Regions from separate parts of the Mesorhizobium sp. M0018 genome, predicted to be linked through region 2. Evidence: predicted binding sites of a transcription regulator. Region 2 holds the regulator's gene; each other region holds the start of a gene.

Region 1 (8,081 bases), on a different contig from region 2:
CGCATCCGCCTGGAGAAGCTGACGAACGTCGACTCGCGCTCAAGATGGGTGACGGCCCAGCCGATGAAATTCTTGTTGGTCGTCTCGAACAGCGGCCGCAATGGCCCCTCGAAATTCCACTGGATCGGCGCCTCGATCAGCAGCCTTGCCGACAGGCCGCGACCGAGCGCGACCAGGCCGAGTTCCTCGAGCTCGCGCAGATAGAGGAACATCGAAGCCTCGCTCAGCCCTTGTGAGCGCATGATGCCTTCGGGCGTGAATTTCTCGGAAAGCATGACAAAGACGAACAGCAGTGCCGGCCGTCCGGCGAGCTTGCGCTCGATCTCCGGCGCGATCTGGTTGGCGGGTCCTGGTCCTCTGTTCATAGAGCCGAGCACGTTCTCCAACTCTACGCCGGCGGCAGTGCAGATCTCCATCAGCCGGTCGAGCTTGCAGTTGCGCTCGTGGAAGATGCGCTTCACCGTCGGCTCGGAAACACCCATCCGCTCGGCAAGGACGCGATAGGTGATGCCCTTTGCCTTAAGCGTCCGCTTCAGCGCTTCGAAGATCAGGCCGTTCATGGGATGCACCTCTTTTGCACGATTTGGTATCAGCCTTCGGTACTAGTCCTTATAGCTCTTCCCGAAAAGTATCGAAAAGCCTAGCTCTCCGCCAGTCCATTACAGGAGACTAGCCATGAAGAGCCTCTTCACCTCGATACTTCTCGCCCTGGTCGGCATCGCCGCCGCGCCGGCAGTTCAGGCCGCTGAACTGTGGCGCACCGGCGGCCTCGAGCAGCCTGAATCGGCGCTGTTCGACGCCGCCGGCCAGCGCGTTATCGTCTCGAACATCGTCGGCAATCCCGGCGAAGCCGACGGCAACGGCTATCTGTCGATCCTGTCGATGGACGGCAAGCTCGTCACGCAACACTGGACCGACGGCATGGACGCGCCCAAGGGCATGGCGATTGTCGGCGGCAAACTCTACGTCGCCGACCTCACCCATGTGCGCGTCGTCGACCTCGCAAGCGGCAAGCTAACATCGACGATCGACGTGCCGAACGCGGTCTTTCTCAACGACATGACCGCTGATGCATCCGGCAATGTCTACGTCACGGATATGCTTGCCGATACGATCTATCGCATCGACCGCGACCGGCCCGAACTGTTCGTCAGGGATGCGGCGCTTGCTTCGCCGAATGGCATCTTCGCCGATGGCGGCCGGCTGATCGTCGCTTCCTGGGGCAAGGGCATCAAGCCCGACTTCAGCACCGCGGAGCCGGGCGGCCTGCTCTCGGTCGATCTTGCTACCAAGGCCGTTTCGCCACTGGCTGGCGCGGAAAAGTTTGCCAACCTCGATGGCGTCGTTGCCATCGGCGGCAGCATCTACGCCACCGCGTATATGACCGGCACGCTCTACCGCTACAAAGCCGGCGGCACGCCGCAAGCGGTTGCGACGTTCAAGCCGGGCAGCGCCGACATCGGCACCGACGGCAGGTCGACAATCTTCGTGCCGCTGATGAACGAGGGCGAGGTCTCAGCGTTAGGCCTCGACTAAGCCGGCGTTGCCAGCTCAGGCGACGGGCGCGGCTCTCCTCAGCTGCGCCCGCGCATCCGTGGTCGAGGCGCGTAAGTCACCAGCGGCCGCTTGACGCCGTGGTTGATCAGCATGCGGCGTATCCTGGGCTGAAGCGCCTGATATAATGAAGCGAACGCCGGCGCGGCTCGCTTGTGGGCCGCGCCCCCGATGACATTGGCTGCCGTCGAATCGAAGATCGGCACCGCCGAACAGTCGAGGATGAAGTTCCTGCGCTGGCGTGGTCGGCGACGTCTTCCTGTACCAAGGATTGATGGTCTGCCTCCAAACATGCAGCACTCTTTGCCAGCCGATGCGCTGTCATGCTACAAACCTCGGCATCGTTTGGCGGGACATCCACTGCGATCCCGATTGCACAGGCACGACTTCAAAAGGATGAGCGGGTGAAGATATTCAAAGCGTTGGCGACCTCGACAGCCTTGCTGTCGATGGTTTTCCTGCTGGCAGGCTGCGGTCATGGCCTGATCAACAGGCTGATTTGAGTCAGGTGCCGTCGGCCCGCCCAAGCCATCGCTGCAGGAACCGTGCCGCAAGCCAGCACAGCATCGCCCAGGCAAAGCCGGCGCACCAGCCGGCCAATACGTCGGACGGCCAGTGGACGCCGAGATAGATGCGGCTGATGCCGACCACCACCGTCGTCAGCACCGCCAGCCCGAGTACATAGATCTTCGTTGTGCGCCCGGGCAAAACCCGCGCCGCCATGCTGCCCAGCGTCAAATACGTCACCGCCGACAGCATGGCGTGGCCGCTCGGAAACGAAAGCGATGCCACATCGGCGAGATGCGAGACCAGATCGGGGCGCGGCCGGTCGATGTCGAATTTCAGCACGCTTGACAGGAGCTGGCCGCCCGCTACCGCGACGAACATGAGAAGCGCCGCGCCTGGCCTGCGGATAAGAAGCAGATAGACGATCATTGCTGCCGTGATCAGCAGCAGTACGCTGGCGCTGCCGAGGCTGGTGATGTCGCGCATCGCTCCTTCCAGCCACGCCGGTCCGATCGGATTGTCGGGCTGGCCGGCCTTGCGGAAGGCAAGCAGGATTTCGGTGTCGAAGGCATGCGGCGTGGTGGCCCGCGCCAGCTCCATCAGCTCCTCGAACCCCCACAGCCCGCCGGCAATGACCAGCCCGGCCAGCAGAACCGGGAACTCCAGCCAGTTGGGCAGTCTGCTTGCAATCTTCTTCATCGGCCCGATCGCAGTTACAGCCTTTGCAGATAGGGCCCGAGCGTGATCAGCGCCACAGCTGCGATGGCAAGCACGATGCCGGTTGCCTGCAAGGCATTGACGCGCTCGCCGAAGAAGACCAGCGCCACCACATTCACCGACACCAGCTGGATCACCGCCGACAGGCTGAACGACACCGACATGCCGAATTCACGGATCAGCCTCAGCATGATCAGATTGCCCAGCGAGTAGAGCGCCAACGTCAGCACGATCTTGCCGAGGCTCGGCGCCAGCCCCCACTGTTTTGCGGCCATCGCCGCCAGCAGGAAGATCACCGTCGAGACGCAGAGCTGCCCAAGTCCCCAGAAACTCACTTTTGTTCCTCCCGATGCGGTCCCTACCGCCTGCCGCAGCTCTTGTTTCCGAAGCGCCGGTCGCGGTCAAGCGGGGCCGATGTTGGATACGAAATCGCAGGTGGCAATTTAGCCGGCATGTCATCAAACTGTGACCTGCCGGTAATACCGGATTGGCCAGGCAACACGCTCCAGCAATCCATCCAGCCAGAGGCAGGCCCTATGACCGAACATCGCACCCCTGACGCCCATTTCCGCACCAGCCTGCTCGAGGAAAACGATGGGCCAGGAGCCAATCCCACCGGCAACCGCACCATGGGTGAGATCATCGCCGCGCGGTTCTCACGCCGCGGCTTCCTCAAGGGTTCGCTTGCCGTCTCGGCCATAGCCGCTACCGTCAGCCCGCTGGCGCTGATCACCTCCGACAACGCCCGCGCCGCCGAAGGCTCCGCCTTCGCTTTCGACGAGCTCGAGGCCGGCATCGACGACAAGCATCACGTCGCACCTGGCTATGACGCCGACGTGCTGCTGCGCTGGGGCGATCCGCTGTTCGCCGATTCGCCGGGATTCGATCCGACAAAACAGTCGGCGGAAGCCCAAGCCAGACAATTCGGCTACAACAACGACTATGTCGGTTATATCCCGATCGACGGCTCGGCCGAGCACGGCCTGCTGGTCGTCAATCACGAATACACCAATCCGCACCTGATGTTTCCGGGCCTCGTCACCATCGTCGATGGCAAAGCCAAGCAGGCGCCCCTCAGCAAGGAGCAAGTCGATGTCGAGATGGCCGCGCATGGCGGCACTATCGTCGAGATACGCAAGGTATCAGGCAAATGGCAGGTCGTTCGCGACGGCAAGCTCAACCGCCGCATCACCTCCAACACCGAGATCGCGCTCTCCGGCCCGGTCGCCGGCCACGACCGCGTCAAGACCAGCGCCGATCCGACCGGCACGAAGGTCATCGGCACCATCAACAATTGCGCCGGCGGCGTCACGCCGTGGGGCACCTATGTCATGGCCGAGGAGAACATCCACGGCTATTTCTCGGGCGAGCTGCCGCAGGGCCACAAGGAGGCGGCCAATTACAAGCGCCTCGGCATTCCCGGAGGTGCCTATGAATGGGCAGCGCATTACGACCGTTTCGACATCGGCAAGGAGCCTAACGAGCCGAACCGCTTCGGCTGGATCGTCGAGGTCGACGTCCAGGATCCGACTTCGGTGCCGAGGAAGCGCACCGCCATGGGCCGCTTCAAGCATGAGGGCGCCGAATCGATCGTCGCCCAGGATGGCCGTGTCGTCTTCTATCTCGGCGACGACGAGCGCTTCGACTATGTCTATAAGTTCGTCACCACAGGCAAGTTCGATCCGGACAACCGCGCCGCCAACATGGATTTGCTGGACGACGGCACCTTGCATGTCGCCAAGTTTGCCGACGACGGTTCGGTCGAATGGCTGCCGATCGTCTTCGGCCAAGGGCCGCTGACGGCGGAGAACGGCTTTGCCAGCCAGGCCGACGTGCTGATCGAGACGCGCCGCGCCGCCGACCTGCTCGGCGCCACCAAGATGGACCGCCCGGAAGACATCCAGCCCAATGCCGCCAACGGCAAGGTCTATGTCATGCTGACCAACAATTCGAAGCGCAAGGCCGACCAGGTCGACGCTGCCAACCCGCGTGCCGAAAATGCCTTTGGCCACATCATCGAGATCGTCGAGGACGGCGGTGATTTCACCGCGACAAAGGGCAGGTGGGAAATCCTGCTGAAATGCGGCGATCCCGCTGTGGCCGACGTCGGCGCCACCTTCTCGACCGCAACCACCGCCAATGGCTGGTTCGGCATGCCGGACAATTGCACGGTAGATTCGGCTGGCCGCCTCTGGGTCGCCACCGACGGCCAAGGCCCGAAAGCCACCGGCCGCACCGACGGTCTGTGGGCTGTCGATACGGAGGGGACGGCACGGGCGACATCAAAGCTGTTCTTCCGCGTGCCGATCGGCGCCGAAATGTGCGGTCCCCTGTTTGCGCCGGACGACCAGACCGCCTTCGTTGCCGTCCAGCATCCGGGCGACGGCGGCGAGGACTGGGAGGCTTTCGGCCGTCCGTCCTACTATGAGGATTTGTCGACGCGCTGGCCCGACTTCAAGCCGGACATGCCGGTGCGCCCGGCGGTCGTTGCCATCACCAGGCAAGGCGGCGGCAAGATCGCGGTCTGACACGCAGCAAGGTCTTGCAGTCTCAAGGAAGGATTTCGGCGGTACGAAATCCTTCCTTCCGATACCGGATGCATCCATGCTGCGCATCATGCGCCGACTAATCATTCGGTGCGCTGAACCACGGCCACATTCATTGTGCTTCGCAACCTGAAGCCGATGGACTCGTATAACGCTATGGCCGCGGCGTTGCTGGCATAGGCGTGGAGATAGGGAACTTCGCCGCGCGCAACTATCCGGTTTGCCACGAATAGGGACAGCAGCTTTCCTAGGCCACCGCCGCGAAATTCCGGATGTGAGCACACCCCGCTGAGTTCGGTATAGCCAGGTTGCTTCATGCGCTCGCCGGCCATTGCCGCGAGCCTGCCCTCGATTTTCACACCCCAAAAATCGCCCAGGCTCAAGGCTTCGAGCGTGAATGGGCCAGGCTTGGTGAGCAATGCCAGGGCGAGCATCTCAGCAGCATCGTCTCGGGTCAGACGATGCACGCGCGGGTCGGAGACGATCTGCAATGGCTGCTCGGCGATCATCTGAACCCCGGCTGCGGTCGAAGTCGCGGAAAGCCCCGTGGGCAGAGCAATCGCGTCCGCTTGAAGCAGGATCACACTCTCGCCCGGGGAGACAAGCTTTTCGAGCGCCCGCAGGCTTTCCGGGTCGTCCGCGCCAGTGGCGGCGAAAGGGACGATCGACGGCCGATATCGCATGGCGAGGTTGTCACCCTCCGCGAAGGCCCGATGTCGCGTCTGAAGCCCGCTCCAGATAGGGCGGTCGAGCAGATGTCTCATTGCGCGGCACCCTCAGGCTTATTTACACGACGGTCGAGAGGGGCAGCGGCGAGGCCGTCCTCGATGGCAGCCAGCTGCTCAAGAAGCGGCCCCGAAAAACCTGCGCACAAATCCGCGACCACGTTCTCGATGCAAGGCCAGACGTCGCGCTTTGCGACATCGACCAGCCGCCGGCCGTCCCGAGTAAGCGAGACGATCCTGCGCCGCTGGTCATCGGTCGACGGACTGACTTCGAGCAGTCCCAATTCGGCCAGAAGCGAGACGCTTCGCGTTACGCCTGGCTGCGCGATGCCAAGGGATTGCGCCAGTTCCCCGACCGACAGCGGACCCAGCCTGTCGAGCGCGGCCAGCAGCGGGTATTGGCTCGCCTGAACCGGGACATCCAGCCTGTCGAGCAGGCGCTGCGCCTCCGCTTGCAGTTGCTCGCCTATACGCTTCAGCCTGCTGCCCAGGCACAGAAAGCCAAGCGATCGTATGACGTCTTCCATAGGCCAATTCATCCCCATGAACATCGATAACATGATATATAACAATGCATGAAAAGCAAGATCGAGGCATTCAAGCGCGGGCTCCAGGCATCGGGCGCAGGCCTATCGCCTTCGGCAAGGAAAGGTCGATCGATCAGGCTGCTTCGCCTGGACGAGGCCCGTTCGATCAGTTGCGCAGCCGGTAGCCGGTCCTGAAGATCCAGGCGACGATCGTTATGCAGATGAGCAGGAAGACCACCGTCATGCCGAGGCTGACGCCGACCGAAACGTCGGACTTGCCGTAGAAGCTCCAGCGGAACCCACTGACCAGGTAGACCACCGGGTTGAACAGCGTCACCGTGCGCCAGATGCCGGGCAGCATGTTGATCGAATAGAAGCTGCCGCCGAGGAAGGTCAGCGGCGTGATGATCAGCAGCGGCACTAGCTGCAGCTGCTCGAAGCTCTTCGCCCAGATGCCGATGATAAAGCCGAACAGGCTGAAGGTCACCGCCGTCAGCACCAGGAAGGCGAGCATCCAGAACGGATGCTCGATCGTCAGCGGCACGAACAGCGAGGCCGTCGCCAGGATGATCAGGCCAAGCACGATCGACTTTGTCGCCGCGCCCCCGACATAGGCGATGACGATCTCCAGATAGGACACCGGCGCGGACAGCAATTCGTAGATCGAGCCGACGAATTTCGGAAAATAGATGGCGAAAGAGGCGTTGGAGATCGATTGCGTCAGCAGCGACAGCATGATCAGCCCCGGTACGATGAAGGCGCCGTAGCTGATGCCGTCGATCTCGGTGATGCGCGAGCCGATGGCCGAACCGAAGACGACGAAATAGAGCGACGTCGAAATCACCGGCGAAACGATGCTCTGCAGCACAGTGCGAAGGGCGCGCGCCATCTCCACCCGATAGATCGCCCATACCGCATGAAGATTCATGGCCGCGCGCGGGTTCATGCCGGTTTCCTCACCAGGTTGACGAAGATCTCCTCGAGCGAGCTGTTTTCCGTATCGATGTCGCGGAACTGGATGCCGGCCGCCTCGAGCTCGCGGATCAGCGAGGCGACGCCCGGCCGTTCGCTCTGGTTGTCATAAGTATAGGTCAGCTGTCCGCCATCCGGCGAAAGCTCCAGCGCGTAGTGCGAAAAAGCATCGGGAACGGTGGCCAGGGGACTGCGCAGTTCCAGCACAAGCCGTTTGCGGCCAAGCTTGCGCATCAGCTCGGCCTTGTCCTCCACCAGCACGATCTCGCCGCGGTTGATGACGCCGACGCGGTCGGCCATCGCCTCGGCTTCTTCGATGTAATGCGTGGTCAGGATGATGGTGACGCCGTCTTCGCGCAGCCGGCGCACCATCGCCCACATGTCCTGGCGCAGCTCGACGTCGACGCCTGCCGTCGGTTCGTCGAGGAACAGGATGCGCGGTTCGTGCGACAGCGCCTTGGCAATCATCAGCCGGCGCTTCATGCCGCCGGACAGCGTGATCGCCTTGGCGTCCTTCTTGTCCCAGAGCGACA
Region 2 (8,081 bases):
CTTCGGGAACCGTTATATTGTTGGCCGCCGCATATCTGTTCACGATGCCGACCGGCCAAGGATAGGAATTGGCAAGCCATATGGCGCCCATGATGACAGCGCAGGTGAGGACACCGAGGAACGTCTCGGCCCAGATCGGGCGCAACGGAAAGCGGAACCGCTTGCGCTGCACCCGCCCGTTGAGCAGCATGAACACAACCGCTAGGCACGCGACAATTCCGACGATCCAGCTCCATCGCGCGCCGATCGAACCCGCCGGCCCGCCCCCCATCAGCTGGAAAGTGGCATCAAGCGGCGCAATCGTCTGACCGCTGGCGACCCACCATGCGGCACCCCGCCAGACCAGAAGGCCGCCCAGCGTCACGATGAAGGCCGGCACCTCGAGATAAGCGATGATGTATCCCTGGAACGCTCCGATCAGAAGGCCAAGCGCCAGGCCGATGGCCAGTGCCAGGATCCAGATCCAGGGATTGCCTAATTGCAGACCGATCATTCGCACCAGGAAATGCACCTGCGCAAAGCCCATGACCACGCCGATCAGACCTTCGGCGGAACCGACCGACAGGTCGATATTGCGCATGACGATAACCAGCACCATTCCGGCGGCCATTATGGCCACGGCGGAAGTCTGCACCGACAGGTTCCAGAGATTGCGTGGCGTCAGGAAGGTCCGGCTGTCGAAGTCGAACGGATTGACGCCGAGCCGTACGCTGGAAATGACATGCAGACCGACCCAGATGACCAGCAGCGCGCCGACCATGCCGAGCATGCGCGTGTCGAGTTCGGTTGCCTTGAGAAATCGGGCAACGATGCCGAGCTCGGATTCCCGTGCCCGGTCTGCCGTGCTGTCGACCGGCGTGTTGGACGTCGTGTCGGTCATGATGTTTCTCCCGCCGGGTTGCCGTCTGCCGCGGATGCCGGAAGCAGCCTAGAAGTTATCCGCCGGAAGCGGAAAAACAACTCTTGTTGAAAAACGCCGCGGCGAGCGGCCGCGGCGTTCGGACTTCTCGGAAACGTCGGCTCAGTTGCAGACTGCAACAGTGCCAGCCGTCACGCCGGCGCAGACCTCTTCTTTCTTGATCCAGCCGGCGTCGATGACGACGTTGAGGTTGTCCTTGGTGATGGCGACCGGGGTCAGGAACAGCGACTTGACGGTATTGCCGCCGGGCGTGGTGAAATCCTTCACGCCGGCAATGTCGGTCATCTGCTTGCCGTCGGCCAGCTGCGAGGCGATCTCGGCGGCATTCTTGCCGAGCTCGCGCGCATCCTTCCACACCGACACGGTCTGTGTGCCGAGCGCGATGCGGTTCAGCGCGGCGTGGTCGCCGTCCTGGCCCGAAACCGGAACCGATCCGGCCAGCCCTTGCGCTGTCAGCGCGGCGACGACGCCGCCGGCAGTGCCGTCATTGGCCGCGACCACGGCATCGACCTTGTTGTCGTTGGCGGTCAGGAACTGTTCCATGTTCTTCTGAGCGTTGGCCGGCAGCCAGCCGTCGGTATAGGCCTCGCCGACATTCTTGATCTTGCCGCTGTCTATTGCCGCCTTCAGCACCTCCATCGAACCGGCAAACAGGAAATCGGCATTCGGATCGGAACCCGAACCCTTGATGAAGACATAGTTGCCTTCCGGCTTCACCTTGAAGACTTCCCGGGCCTGCATGCGGCCGACTTCCTTGTTGTCGAAGGTCAGGTAAAAGACGTCCTTGTTCTCGATCAGCCGGTCGTAGCCGACAACCGGAATACCTTCGTCCAGCGCCTTTTGCACGGCCGGCCCGATGGCCGAGGCGTCCTGCGCCAGGATGATCAGTGCGGTGGCGCCCTGCGAGATCAGGCTCTCGACGTCGGTGAGCTGCTTGCCGGGGTTGGACTGTGCGTCGGCGGAAATATACTTGTCGCCTGCGGCCTCGATGGCCGCCTTCATTGCGGCCTCGTCGGTCTTCCAGCGCTCTTCCTGGAAGTTCGACCAGGAAACGCCGATGACCTTGTCTTTAGCCTGCGCCACCGACGCCAGCGCCAGCGTCATGGCGACACCCGCCAGAATGGCGGTCGTGAATTTCTTCATCATATCCTCCCTGCGCCGCGTACGGCGTGACCAATTGGCTCAAAGACCAGCTTAGAAGCTCTAATTTTTTCGAGCCTCGAAAAAATACTGGCCCGATCTCCGGCTGCTGTCAACATCGATTCTGATGGATTTTGATGACTCTGCGAGTTTTTTCGAGCGTCGGAATAAACGATGACAGCGCCACCTGCATCTGACACTATTTGCCTCATCCGACACTATTTGTCGGACATTACCGACGGCTTCCGGTTCATGAGCGGCCGCGGCAACCGGGAGGAAAGCAAAACAATGTCGGTCGGAATCCGCCATGACGATTTGCGCCGGCGCAACCGGGCGATCGTGATCTCGGCGGTGCGCCGGGCCGGCCAGCCATCGCGTACTGAGATCGCAGCTACCACCGGCCTCAGTCATTCGACCATATCGGCGATTTCTTCCGACCTGATACGGGAAGGCATCCTCGCCGAGAGCAAGCCAAGTGAGCCCGTTTCGTTGAAACGCGGTCGTCCGCAAGTCGGCCTCGCCCTCAACCCGGAAGCGGCGGCGGTGCTGACCGTGGTGTTGTCGCTGAATTTCCTTTCGGCCGCCATTATCGACTATACGGGACAGGTGGTCGCCGAGGAACAGCGCCGGCTGGACACGCTGACTATGCCGCGCGACGAGCTGATCCGTGAATGCATGGCCATCGTCCGGCGCCGGCTGCAGGATCCAGATCTTGACGTCCGCAGTGTCGCCCGCATCGCCCTGGCGATTCAGGGCATTACCGACTCCCCTGCACGCGCCATGCTGTGGTCGCCGATCACGCCGCAGACCGACATCGCCTTTGCCGACATGCTGGAGGACGAATTCGGCATCCCGGCAACGGTGGAGAACGACTGCAACATGATGGCGGTGGCTTTGCGCTGGCGCAATCCGGATCGCTATCGCGATGACTTCATCGCCATCCTGCTTTCGCATGGCATCGGCATGGGGCTGGTGCTGAAGGGCGAACTGTTCACCGGGACGCATTCCTCGGGCGGCGAATTTGGCCACATGATCCATCGTCCGGGCGGCGCGCTCTGCCGTTGCGGGCGGCGCGGCTGCATCGAGGCGTATGCCGGCAACTACGCCATCTGGCGCAACGCCAGGCAGATGAGCGAAGACAGCGAACCGGTCGCCGACGTCAGCGACGCCGACATGCGCGCACTGGCGGCCCGGGCGCGCGAGAAAGATGGGCCGGAACGCGAGGCCTACCGCAAGGCCGGCGAAGCGCTGGGTTTCGGTCTCGGCTCGCTGTTCGCGCTGATCGATCCGGCACCGGTCGCGATGGTCGGCGCCAGTGCCGCCGCCTTCGATCTGATCGAGCCGGCCTTGCGGAAGGCAATCGCCCAGACCGCCGGCGGCCAGCATTCAGGCTCGATCTCCTTCGATACAGAGCCGAACGAATTGCCTCTGATCCGCGAAGGCTGCGCGATGCGGGCGTTAAGCTTCGTCGACCAGGAGATTTTCGCGCCGGGCGCGCAAATGAGGCCCAGCGTCAGAAAGAACGTAGCCTGACCAGGCGGGTCAATCTTCCCTGATCGCATAGCCGGCGCCGCGGATGGTGCGGATGACATCCGGCATCCGGCCGTTGTTGACGGCTTTGCGCAGCCGCCCGACATGCACGTCGACGGTGCGTTCGTCGATGTAGATTGTCTCCCCCCAGACATTATCGAGTAACTGGCTGCGCGAGAAGACACGGCCCGGATGCCGCATCATGAACTCGAGCAGCCGGAATTCGGTCGGCCCGAGCCTGATTTCGCTCTTCTTGCGATAGACCCTGTGCGATTCGCGATCGAGCACGATGTCGCCGACCTTCAGCACGCTGGACAGCACTTCCGGCTTGGCGCGCCGCAGCAGCGCCTTGACCCTGGCCATGAATTCCGGTGTCGAAAACGGCTTGACCAGATAGTCGTCGGCGCCGGTCGAAAGACCGCGCACCCGGTCGCTCTCCTCGCCGCGCGCGGTCAGCATGATGATCGGCAGCCGCTCGGTTTCGGGGCGCACCCGCAACCGACGACAGAGCTCGATGCCGGAAACCGCTGGTATCATCCAGTCGAGCACCAAAAGGTCGGGCACATTCTCCTGCAAACGGATCTCGGCTTCGTCGCCGCGTGTCACCACCTCGACCTGGTAGCCTTCGGATTCGAGATTGTAGCGGAGCAGCACACCCAACGGCTCCTCGTCCTCCACCACCATTATGCGTGGTGCGATCATCGGCTGGGCACCCCCATCATGTCACCGGTGCGGACATTGTCGTTTCGTCCTGCTTCGGACGATTGACCGGCAATTGCTCGCCGGTCAGCACATAATACGCATTTTCGGCGATGTTGGTGACATGGTCGCCGATCCGCTCCAGATTCTTGGCGCAGAACAGCAGGTGCGTGCAAGCGGTGATGTTGCGCGGATCTTCCATCATGTAGGTCAACAGCTCGCGGAACACGGACGTGTATTTGACGTCGATGCGCTCGTCGGCGGCACGCAGCTTGGCCAACGCGGCCGCATCGCCTGCAGCATATTCCTCGATGACACCCTGCACCTGGATGAGAACCAGCTGCGCCATCGCGTCGATGGAATGCGACAGGTCCCGCGGCGTGGCGCTGAGGCCGACCGCACTCACGCGCTTGGCGATATTCTTGGCAAGGTCGCCGATGCGTTCGAGGTCGCCCGCCATGCGGATCGCTCCGACCACATGGCGAAGATCGTGGGCCATCGGCTGGCGTTTGGCGATCAGGGTGATGGCGCGGTCGTCCAGTTCGCGTTGACGCGCATCCATGATGGCGTCGTCGGAAACGACGCGTTGCGCCAGCACGTTGTCGGAATTCAACAGCGCCTTGGTCGCCCCGCCGACCATCGAACCGGCGAGGTCGGCCATGTCGCGGATCAGCTTGCTGATCTGCTCGAGATCCTCGTCGAAAGAAGCGACTGTGTGTTCGCCCATGGTCCTGTCCTCATATGCATGATCGGAACGGCTCAGCCGAAGCGGCCAGTGATGTAGTCCTGCGTGCGCTTCTCGCGGGGCGACGTGAATATCTTCTCGGTCCGGTCGAACTCGACCAGTTCACCCAGATACATGAAGGCCGTCTGGCGCGACACGCGCGCCGCTTGCTGCATGTTGTGGGTGACGATGACGATCGTGTAGTCGGCTTGCAATTCGTCGATCAGTTCCTCGATCTTGGCAGTCGACAGCGGGTCGAGCGCCGAAGCCGGTTCGTCGAGCAGAATGACTTCCGGCTTCACCGCCACGGTGCGGGCGATACAGAGCCGCTGCTGCTGGCCGCCGGACAGGCTCAAGCCGCTGGCGTTGAGCTTGTCCTTGACCTCGCTCCACAGCGCGGCGCGCTTCAACGCCTGTTCGACGCGGCCGTCCATCTCGGACTTGCCGAGGTTCTCGTAAAGCCTGACGCCGAAGGCGATGTTCTCGTAGATCGACATCGGGAACGGCGTCGGCTTCTGGAACACCATGCCGATCTTGGTCCTGAGGAGGTTGAGATCCTGCGACCGGTCGAGAATGTTCTTGCCGTCGAGCAGCACCTGGCCCTCGGCCGTCTGTTTTGGGTAGAGCTCATAGATGCGGTTGAACACACGCAGCAGCGTCGATTTCCCGCAGCCCGAAGGGCCGATGAAGGCCGTGACGCTGCGCTCGGGCAGCGACAGACTGATGTCCTTCAGCGCCTTGCTCTGGCCGTAGTAGAAGTTGAGGTTCTTGACCTCGATCTTCGTCTTCTCGGCGACCGTTTCGGCCATCGTCATGTCTGGGGACAACATCTGTGTCATCTGTCCTCTCTGCGTCCGGTAAGGCTGCGGGCGAGGATGCTCAAGCCCAGAACCGTCAGGGTGATTATGAGTGCGCCGGTCCACGCCAGTTGCTGCCATTCCTCGTAAGGGCTGAGAGCGAACTGGAAGATGGTCACCGGCAGGCTGGCCATCGGCGCGTTGATATTGCTGCTCCAGAACTGGTTGTTGAGCGCGGTGAAGAGCAGCGGCGCCGTCTCGCCGGAAATGCGTGCTATCGCCAGCAATATGCCGGTGACGATGCCGGACAATGCGGCGCGGTAGGCGACCGAACGGATCACCACCCAGCGCGGCGCGCCGATCGCGGCACCGGCTTCACGCAACGCGTTCGGCACCAGGTTGAGCATGTCTTCAGTGGTGCGCACGACCACCGGAATGACCAGGATGGCAAGCGCAACGGCGCCGGCAATGGCCGAGAAATGTCCCATTGGCCGCACCATCAGCTCATAGACAAACAAGCCTATGATGATCGACGGCGCCGACAACAGGATGTCGTTGATGAAGCGGACGACGGTGGTGATGCGCGAAAAGCGTCCATACTCGGCCATGTAGGTTCCCGCCAGCACGCCGACCGGCGTGCCGACGACAACGGCGATGATCGTCATCAGCAGGCTGCCCGCGATGGCATTGAGCAGGCCGCCGGCCTCGCCCGGTGGTGGCGTCATCTCGGTGAAGACCGCGAGCGAAAGCCCGGCTGTGCCCTTATAGACCAACGCGCCGAGAATGAGCGCCAGCCAGGCAAGCCCGATGCCGGCGGCGACGACGCAAAGCGCCATCATCACCGAATTCCTGGCTTTGCGGCGGCTGTGGAGCGATGAGGATGTCGACATCGGTCAGGCTCCCGTACGGGCGTCGATCCGCATCAGCATATAGCGGGCGGCGGCGAGGATCAGGAAGGTGATGACGAAGAGGATCAGGCCGAGCGAAACCAGCGAGGAGGTGTAGAGGTCGCCGTCGGCCTCGGTGAATTCATTGGCGATGGTCGCCGAGATCGTCGTGCCCGGCGCGAACAGGGAGGCACTGATGCGATGTGCGTTGCCGATGACGAAGGTCACCGCCATGGTCTCGCCGAGCGCCCGGCCGAGGCCAAGCATGACGCCGCCCATGATGCCGATGCGGGTATAGGGAATGACCACGCGCCGGGTCACTTCCCAGGTCGTGCAACCGATGCCATAGGCCGATTCCTTCAGCACCGCCGGCACCGTATCGAAGACGTCCTTGGTGATCGAGGTGATGAAGGGCAGCACCATGATGGCGAGGATCAGCGCCGAGGTCAGAAGGCCGATGCCGTAAGGAGGGCCGGCGAAAAGGCTGGATAGTCCCGGCACGCCGTGGAAGATGTTGATGATGAAGGGCTGTATCGTCGTCTGCAGGAACGGCGCGAACACGAACAGGCCCCAGATCCCGTAGATGATCGAAGGAATGCCGGCCAACAGCTCGACCGCTATGCCGATCGGGCGCCTGAGCGGGCGCGGGCAGAGCTCGGTGAGAAAGATTGCAATGCCGATGCCGATCGGAACCGCGATCAGGATGGCAATGGCCGCCGTCACCAGGGTGCCGTAGATCGGCGCCAGTGCGCCAAATTTTTCCGTAACGGGATTCCAGCTCTCAGTCGTCAGGAAAGAAAAACCGAACGACGACAGCGCCTGCCATGAGCCGGCAAACAGCGAGATGGCGACACCGCCGAGGATGACCAGCACAAGGATTGCGGAAGCGCGGGTGAGTCCGCGAAATATGGCATCTGTGAGTGCGAAGCGCCGCACCGTAGCTTCCCTGGCCCGGGCTGCTGCAGATGGTGGCATGGCATCGGAAGCGATGGTCATTGGGTCCTCGCGATTAAAGGCAACAGGGAGGGCGCCGTCGACGCCCTCCCTGGAGGAGATTACATAGCCGAGTAGAGCGGCTTGCCGTCGTCGCCGACGACTTCCTTGGCCCACATGGCCTTGACGCTCTCAACCACCTTGTCGGGCATCGGAACGTAGTCCAGCTCGCCGGCCATCTCGTCGCCCTTGTCGTATGCCCAGGCGAAGAATTTGAGCGCTTCGCCGGTGGTCGCGGCATCATCCGGCTTCTTGTAGAGCAGGATCCACGTTGCCGCCGTCATCGGCCAGGACTCGGCGCCCGGCTCGTTGGCGAGGATGACGCCATAGCCCGGCTGCGAGCTCCAGTCGGCATTGGCCGCTGCCGCCGAGAACGCCGCCGCGGTGGGCTC
Region 3 (8,081 bases), on a different contig from region 2:
ACGGGTAGGCGACCTCGGCAAGAACGTCGCCAAGCGGGTGGTTGCCGTCGCAGACGGGCGCCAGCCGAACAGCCTGTTCCGCGGCCTCGAGGCTTTGGCCAATCTGGCACTGACCCAGCTCAAGGAAGTACTCGACGTCTATGCGTCGCGGTCGGTGGAGAAAATCGGTTTCGTGCGCGACCGCGACGACCAGATCGACGCCATGTACACCTCTCTGTTTCGCGAATTGCTGACCTACATGATGGAAGACCCACGCAACATCACGCCCTGCACACATCTCCTGTTTTGCGCCAAGAACATCGAGCGCATCGGCGACCACGCCACCAACATCGCCGAGACGATCTACTATATCGTCACCGGCGACCAGATGCCGGCCGATCGTCCGAAGGGCGATAAGACGGACAAGATTATTCTTCCCGCAACCCAACCAGCGAAGTGAGTTCTCTCAGCACTGATGCGAATTTCGGATTCGCCACCCGACAGAAAATTGCGCTAAGCTTTCGACGCGCCGACTTCTCAGTTCCGCGATGAAGGCCCCGCCTTCAGGAGGCTGCGATGGGATATGTCCGCGAGTTTGCTCCTGCGCCGCCGATGTCGGGTATAATCGCTTGCGGCGTCTATACGGCTGGGCGGCGCATCGCCGACATTCCGATCGAGGAAGCCGGCGAATGGGCCGGGAAGCCGGGCCACGTGGTCTGGATCGGACTGCTGGAGCCCGACCGCAATTTGTTGCTGCGCGTCCAGGCGCAATTCCATCTGCATGAGCTGGCGATCGAGGACGCCGAGCATCCGCACCAGCGACCGAAGATCGAGCAATATGGTGATGCCCTGTTCATCGTTGCCCGCACGGCGCAGCTGATCGACAGCCGCGTCACCTTCGGCGAGACGCATCTGTTCGTCGGCGCGGGCTACATCGTCAGCGTCAGGCATGGCCCGTCGACCTCCTACGCCGCCGTTCGCCAGCATTGGGAAAGCTGCCCGCATTCCCTTGCCAAGGGCGAGGATTTCGTCCTCTACGCCATTCTCGATTTCATCGTCGACAACTATATGCCGGTGCTTGAGCAGATCGAAAACGAGGTCGAGGCGATCGAGGACAAGGTTCTGCTGAAACCGATGACCGGCTCCGATATCGAACGGCTTTACATGCTGCGCCGCGATCTCTTGCGCCTGCGTAATGCGGCCCTGCCGCTGGTGGAGGTCTGCCGGCGGCTCACCAGCGCCGATCTGCCGCAAATCCACACAGCCATGCACCCGCTGTTTCGCGACGTCACCGACCACATCCGCACTGTCCAGGAAAAGATCGACAGCCTGCGTGAGGTTCTCGCCTTCGCCTTCGAGGCGAGCCTTCTGGTCGGTCAAAGCCAGGAGACGGCGATCTCCAAGAAGCTTGCCTCATGGGCCGCAATCTTGGCCGTGCCGACGGCATTCGCCGGCATTTACGGCATGAATTTCAGCGACATGCCGGAACTGAGGATGGAATATGGCTACCCGGCCGTCCTGGCGGCAATTGCCCTGATCTGCACGTTTCTTTACTGGCGGTTTCGCAAGAATGGGTGGCTATGAAGTGGGTGAATGATCAATAGTGAATAGGGCTAGGCAAGAGCCTTGCTTTCTTACTCCAAGCTCAGCCCGCCACCATTCACCATTCACCATTCACCTGCTCCGCCGCCGCTCCGATGCCGGCTGGAACGCCACGCGGGCGTGGTACTTGCAGTAGGGGCCGGTTTCGGCGGCGTCGTTGCCGCAGAAATGGAAGTCTTCCGAAAGCGGATCGCCGTTCGGCCATTTGCAAGTGCGCTCGTTGAGTTCGACAAGTTGCAGATGCCGCGAGATCGGCACGACGACGTTCTCGACCGGGCGGATATAGTGGCGCGCCACCGGTTCGGCATCGAACTGCGCCTTGAGCGCGGTCGCACCGATCGACATCGAGGTGGTGGCATGGCGCGTGGCGCTTGCTGCCCGGGACACCGATTTCTGGATCGTCGATCCCTGCACCGTCTTCTTCTGGCGTGCCGGTGAGGCGGTCGTGCGTCCGCGACCGGACAGTTTCAGCCGGTGCACTTTGCCGATGACCGCATTGCGGCTGACCCCGCCAAGCTGTGCGGCGATCTGGCTGGCGCTGAGGCCCTCCGACCACAATTTTCTGAGAAGTTCGACTCGCTCGTCAGTCCAGTTCATGAGACCGCGCTCCTGCTGAAACGTGCGGCAATCGGAATCCATTCCCGACCCGGCTTCTGCCGGGCAGACACCACATATATCGGGTGATTAGGTCCGCCGCACGAAATCTAGTTATTTCTCTACTACAATTACCTTATGCGCTGACTCGGTGACAAGAGTCCCAAGGCCAACACGAATCGGTTTTTTCGGTTTTCCCCAACTTGCCCGGTCGCTTAGGAGCCGGCGTTATGCTGGGGGGCTTGCCGCGCGACCTTGCGCGACCTTTTCGTTGACTTCACGGCCGAAAAACACGATAAGCCACAAGGGCCGCCGCTTTGGCGGCTTTTTGATTTTTCCGGTTCCGGAGACGCATATAATGAGCGGTTCGGCGCTTTTCGAGACCTTTGTTCGCGCACCCCTGGCTTTCGACCACGGTGAAGGCACCTGGCTGGTCACCGACAAGGGCGAGCGATATCTCGATTTCGCCGGCGGCATCGCCGTGAATTCGTTGGGCTACAGCCATCCGCATCTGGTCGCGGCCCTCACCGAGCAGGCCGCCAAGCTCTGGCACGTCTCTAATCTGTACGAGATTCCGGGACAGAGCCGGCTCGGCGAGCGGCTGGCCGACGCAAGCTTTGCCGACAAGGTGTTCTTCACCAATTCCGGCGCAGAGGCGCTCGAATGCGCCATCAAGACGGCGCGGCGCTACCACTTCGTCAAGGGCCATCCCGAGCGCTACCGCACAATCACCTTCGAAGGCGCCTTCCACGGCCGCACCCTGGCGACCATCGCCGCCGGCGGCCAGTACAAGTATCTGGAAGGTTTCGGCCCCAAGGTCGACGGCTTCGACCAGGTCGGTTTCGACGATGTGGATGCCACCGAGAAGGCGATCACGCCTGAAACCGCGGCGATCCTGATCGAGCCGGTGCAAGGCGAGGGCGGCATCAGGCAAGTGCCGACGCAATCGCTGAAGCGGCTCAGGCAGCTCTGCGATCAGCACGGACTGCTCCTGATTTTCGACGAGGTCCAATGCGGCGTCGGCCGCACCGGAAAGCTGTTCGCGCATGAGTGGGCGGGTGTCACCCCCGACCTCATGGCGGTGGCCAAAGGCATCGGCGGCGGCTTCCCGATGGGTGCCTGCCTCGCCACCGACGAGGCAGCGGTCGGCATGACCGCCGGCGTGCACGGCACCACCTTCGGCGGCAATCCGCTGGCAATGGCGGTCGGCAACGCCGTGCTCGACGTGGTACTGGAAGACGGCTTTCTCGAAGACGTCCAGCGCAAGGCACTGCTGTTGAAGCAGGGGCTCGCTGGCGTCGCCGACGAATTTCCGGATGTTATCGAAAGCATCAGGGGCACCGGCCTGATGCTCGGGCTTAAATGCGCGATGCCCAACACCAAGGTCACGGTGGCACTGCGTGACCAGCATCTCTTGACGGTTCCGGCCGGCGACAACGTTATCCGCCTGCTGCCGCCTCTCACCGTCACCGACGCCGAGATCCGCGAAGCGCTCGAGCGCATTCGTGTCGGCGCCAAGAGCCTGGCAGATGCCATCGTCGCTGCCGCTGCGAAGTAATCCTGGAATTCCTGATGTCCCTTCGCCATTTCACCGATCTTTCCGCCGTTTCCGAAGGCGATCTGCGCTTCATGCTCGACGACGCAGCGGTGCGAAAGGCAAGGCTCAAGGCCGGCGAACGCAGCAAGCCGCTCGAAGGCAAGGTGCTGGCGATGATCTTCGACAAGCCGTCGACGCGCACGCGCGTGTCGTTCGACGTCGGTATGCGGCAATTGGGTGGCGAGACGATCATGCTGACCGGCACCGAGATGCAGCTTGGCCGCTCGGAGACCATTGCCGACACGGCCAAGGTGCTGTCGCGCTACGTCGATGCCATCATGATCCGCACCACCTCGCATGACCGGCTGCTGGAACTGATGGAAAACGCTACGGTCCCCGTCATTAACGGGCTGACCGACGAGACCCATCCCTGCCAGCTGATGGCCGACATCATGACCTTCGAAGAGCACCGCGGTCCGGTGGCCGGTAAAACGATCGCTTGGACCGGCGACGGCAACAACGTGCTGCATTCGCTGCTGGAGGCATCCGCGCGGTTCCATTTCAAGCTGAATGTCGCCGTGCCCGAGGGCAGCGAACCGGCCCAGAAGCATGTCGACTGGTCGAAAGCCAATGGCGGCAAGCTGAAATTCACCCGTTCGCCCGAGGAGGCCGTTCACGAGGCCGACTGCATCGTCACCGACTGCTGGGTGTCGATGGGCCAGGAGCACCGTGCCCGCGGCCACAATGTCTTCCTGCCCTATCAGGTCAATGCGGCACTGATGGCGAAAGCCAAGCCGGATGCGCTGTTCATGCACTGTCTGCCGGCGCATCGCGGTGAGGAGGTTACCGACGAGGTCATCGACGGACCGCATTCGGTGGTGTTCGATGAGGCCGAGAACCGGCTCCATGCCCAGAAGGCAGTCCTGGCCTGGTGCCTGGGCGTTTGATACGAGCCGCGGTGATCCGCGCCGGCCTGATCTGCGCCGCCTTGATCTGGGCCGCCTTGATCCGGGAGTTGGTGGTGCCTATCTCAGGCGCATCACGCAAATCGAGCGCGTCTCGTCGCATGCGCCCCGGAGGGCGGCATCGCCGCGCCCCGGAGCTTTGTCATGTTGGAAACTCATCAATTGGCTGAACATAAACCCAAGCTCGGCGAATTCGGCTACGCCGGCGACGACCATGTCGTGCCGTTCGAGGTCGGCCCACTCGACGTGCGCGGTCGCACCGTCCAGCTCGGGCCGATGCTCGATGCTATTCTCAGCCGTCACGACTATCCCGAGCCGGTCGCCCGGCTCCTGGCTGAAGCCTGTGTGTTGACGGTATTGCTCGGAACTTCGCTGAAGTTCGAGGGCAAGTTCATTCTGCAGACCCGCACCGACGGGCCGGTCGACATGCTGGTCGCGGATTTCTCCACGCCGCACGCGCTGCGCGCTTATGCCCGCTTCGATGCCGACCGGCTGCAGGCTTTGACTTCTGCCGGCGAGACGTCACCGCAGACGCTGCTCGGCAGCGGCGTCCTGGCGCTGACCATCGACCAGGGCGCCCACACACAACGCTACCAGGGCATCGTCCAGCTCGACGGCGTCACACTGGAAGATGCCGCACGCACTTATTTCCGCCAGTCGGAGCAGATTCCGACCGACCTCCGGCTTTCGGTTGCCAAGCTTCTGACGCCGGGCGTCGGCGGTGCTCGCGAGCAATGGCGGGCCGGTGGCCTGCTGGCACAATTCCTGCCGCAATCGGCGGAGCGCATGCGCGTACCCGACCTTCCCGGTGGCGACGGCGATCCGCGTGAGGAGATCCACGACCCGACCGACAATTCCTGGCAGGAGCTGCTGGCGCTGCTTGGTACTATTGAACCGACCGAGCTGATCGATCCGACGATCGGCGCCGAACGGCTGCTTTACCGGCTTTTCCACGAGCATGGCGTCCGTGTGTTCGGCGGGGTGCCGGTCGCCGACCAGTGCTCATGCTCGAGGGACAAGATCCACGGCATCCTTGAAGGCTTTTCCGCCGAGGAGATCAGGGACAGCACCGAGGATGGCAGCATTCACGTCGCCTGCGAATTCTGCTCGAAGCAATATGACTTCGACCCGGCGGAGTTTGCAGCGGCCGGATGACGGCCGTCAATTGACGGTGCGCCGCATTCCCGGCAAGTCGAGCGAGAAGGCGGGGATGGCGACGTCGAACGTCTCGCCCCGCCTGTTGCGCATGGTGTAGTGCCCGACCATGATGCCGGACGGCGTCGAGAGCGGGCATCCAGACGTATACTGATAGCTGTCGCCGGGGTTGAGTCCGGGTTGCTCGCCGACGACCCCGGGGCCGCGCACTTCCTCGACCTTGCCGGTGCCGTCGGTAATGTGCCAGTAGCGCGACAGAAGCTGCACGAACTCATCCGACTGATTGTCGATGGTCACCTGATATCCCCAGACATAGCGGTTTTGCGGAGGGTCGGAGTGATCCTCCAGATAGAACGGCCTGACCTGCACTTCGATGTTGCGGGTGACGGCGCTGTACATAAACTGCTCCAAAGCAATGTAGATGGAACTTTCGACGCTCAGCGCAGTTTGATCAACGATGCGCGTCATCTCCTTGCCCGACTCGAGCGCAGGTGCCGAAAAACAATGTCATTTAAGTGACACATGACAATGATGGTGTGCAGGCTTGTGCCGGGCGACTCAGCGTTCTGTCGAATTGTTGAAAACGGCCGTCATGCGGCCGGCACTTCTGGAGTGACCAGATCTCGATGGAACCGACATTCGCAGCCGCCCTCCTTTCCATAGCCCTCCTTCTTTCAAATCTCGCCAGCATCCTGTTAGCTTCGCTGAAGCTGAAGCGACCAGCCAGGATCGCACCGCCCGCCAACGCGCCGCCGGTATCGATCGTCATCCCGGCACGCGGCGTCGAGCCGTTTGCCGAAGAGACGCTGGAGCGCGCCTTCTCACTCGACTGGCCGCGCTACGAACTCATCTTCTGTGTCGCCCATGCCGACGACCCGGTGGTCAAGCCGATCACCGCAGCAATGGCGCGCTTTCCAGCTATTCGCGCCCGCCTTCTAGTCGGTGACGACCGCATCAGCGGCAATCCAAAACTCAACAATTGCGTGAAGGGTTGGGAGGCGGGGCGTTATCGCTGGGTCATCCTTGCCGATTCCAATGTGCTTATGCCGAGCGACTACGTCCAGCAGCTGATGGCGGCATGGCGGCACGACACCGGCCTCGTCTGCTCGACGCCGATCGGCTCGCGGCCGGACGGCTTCTGGGGGGAGGTCGAATGCGCCTTTCTCAACACGCTGCAGGCACGCTGGCAGTACGCCGGAGAGGCGCTCGGCCTCGGCTTCGCGCAGGGCAAGAGCATGTTGTGGAACAAGCCGATGCTCGACGCCAATGGCGGCATCCGCGCGCTTGCCGCCGAGATCGCCGAGGACGCGGCCGCGACCAAGCTGGTCAACGGGCTCGGACTGCGGGTCAATCTTGTCGCCTCGCCCTTCGAACAGCCGCTCGGCCGGCGCACGCTTGGCGAGATCTGGTCGCGGCAGGCGCGCTGGGCGCGGCTGCGCCGCGTCACCTTCGCGCTGTTCTTCGCCCCCGAGATCCTGATCGGCGCGGCGCCGCCGCTGGTGTTTGCGCTGATCGCGGCGGCTGACGCCGGCGTCAGCCTGCCGGCAACCGCCATCGCCGTGCTGGTCGCGGCCTACCTGCCGGAATGCGCCTTGGCCTCGGCCAAGGGATGGCACCTGTCGCCGCGCACGATCCCGGCGATGATGGCGCGAGACCTGATGCTTCCCGCCATTTGGGCGCGCGGATGGCTGAGCGGCGCCGTCGACTGGCGCGGCAACGTGATGACTATCCAGACAAAGACCGTCGCGGAGCTGGAAGAGACCCCGTCCGGCGCCTGATCGGGCGCGTTCCCGCTCGCCTCTGTTCGGCCAGCCCTTATCCGGCAACTCTCAGTGCCTGCTCGATGTCTTCGAGCAGGTCGTCGGCGTCCTCAAGGCCAACTGACAGCCTGAGCGTTCCCGGTCCGATGCCGAGCTCGGCGCGGGCCTCATCGGTCAAGTTCTTGTGCGTCGTCGTCGCCGGATGGGTGATCAGGCTCTTGGCGTCGCCGAGATTGTTGGAAATGAGCACGACGTCGAGTGCGTTCTGGAAGGCAAAGGCCGCCTGCTTGCCGCCCTTCACATCCATGCAGATCAGCGTCGAGCCACCCGACATCTGCCTCTTGACCACGGCCGCTTGCGGGTGGTCGGCACGGCCGGGATAGATGACACGGGCGATTTGCGGGCGCTCGGCCAGGAAATCCGCGATGCGGCCGGCACTTTCCGTCTGCTGGCGTACGCGTAGCGGCAGCGTCTCCAGGCCCTTCAGCA

What was found. Region 2 encodes PhoB, which activates phosphate uptake and scavenging genes when phosphate is short. Its sites were predicted from a motif close to TGTCATNNANCTGTCAT; they were not measured.
Region 1: a site for PhoB is predicted at 3,232-3,248, ahead of NKJ81_RS04860 (PhoX family protein). Genes of this name have one in related genera too.
Region 3: a site for PhoB is predicted at 6,338-6,354, ahead of NKJ81_RS18525 (ceramide glucosyltransferase). Genes of this name have one in related genera too.

What each region holds. Positions count from the first base shown of each region.
Region 1 is NZ_JAMYVL010000003.1:61,332-69,412, forward strand. It holds gene NKJ81_RS04840 (helix-turn-helix domain-containing protein) at 1-560, opposite strand, end outside; gene NKJ81_RS04845 (SMP-30/gluconolactonase/LRE family protein) at 676-1,536, shown strand; partial or broken gene NKJ81_RS32620 (sodium-independent anion transporter) at 1,552-1,799, opposite strand; gene NKJ81_RS04850 (phosphatase PAP2 family protein) at 2,059-2,760, opposite strand; gene NKJ81_RS04855 (hypothetical protein) at 2,775-3,113, opposite strand; gene NKJ81_RS04860 (PhoX family protein) at 3,315-5,306, shown strand; gene NKJ81_RS04865 (GNAT family N-acetyltransferase) at 5,408-6,088, opposite strand; gene NKJ81_RS04870 (MarR family winged helix-turn-helix transcriptional regulator) at 6,085-6,576, opposite strand; gene NKJ81_RS04875 (ABC transporter permease) at 6,743-7,504, opposite strand; gene NKJ81_RS04880 (ABC transporter ATP-binding protein) at 7,519-8,081, opposite strand, start outside.
Region 2 is NZ_JAMYVL010000005.1:152,048-160,128, forward strand. It holds gene NKJ81_RS09145 (sugar ABC transporter permease) at 1-880, opposite strand, end outside; gene xylF (D-xylose ABC transporter substrate-binding protein) at 1,022-2,062, opposite strand; gene NKJ81_RS09155 (ROK family protein) at 2,348-3,592, shown strand; gene phoB (phosphate regulon transcriptional regulator PhoB) at 3,602-4,291, opposite strand; gene phoU (phosphate signaling complex protein PhoU) at 4,308-5,015, opposite strand; gene pstB (phosphate ABC transporter ATP-binding protein PstB) at 5,048-5,851, opposite strand; gene pstA (phosphate ABC transporter permease PstA) at 5,848-6,699, opposite strand; gene pstC (phosphate ABC transporter permease subunit PstC) at 6,703-7,692, opposite strand; gene pstS (phosphate ABC transporter substrate-binding protein PstS) at 7,752-8,081, opposite strand, start outside.
Region 3 is NZ_JAMYVL010000012.1:97,164-105,244, forward strand. It holds gene phoU (phosphate signaling complex protein PhoU) at 1-439, shown strand, start outside; gene NKJ81_RS18495 (magnesium and cobalt transport protein CorA) at 556-1,563, shown strand; gene NKJ81_RS18500 (GcrA family cell cycle regulator) at 1,654-2,178, opposite strand; gene NKJ81_RS18505 (aspartate aminotransferase family protein) at 2,534-3,733, shown strand; gene argF (ornithine carbamoyltransferase) at 3,748-4,659, shown strand; gene NKJ81_RS18515 (Hsp33 family molecular chaperone) at 4,822-5,832, shown strand; gene apaG (Co2+/Mg2+ efflux facilitator ApaG/CorD) at 5,839-6,231, opposite strand; gene NKJ81_RS18525 (ceramide glucosyltransferase) at 6,459-7,610, shown strand; gene NKJ81_RS18530 (O-succinylhomoserine sulfhydrylase) at 7,648-8,081, opposite strand, start outside.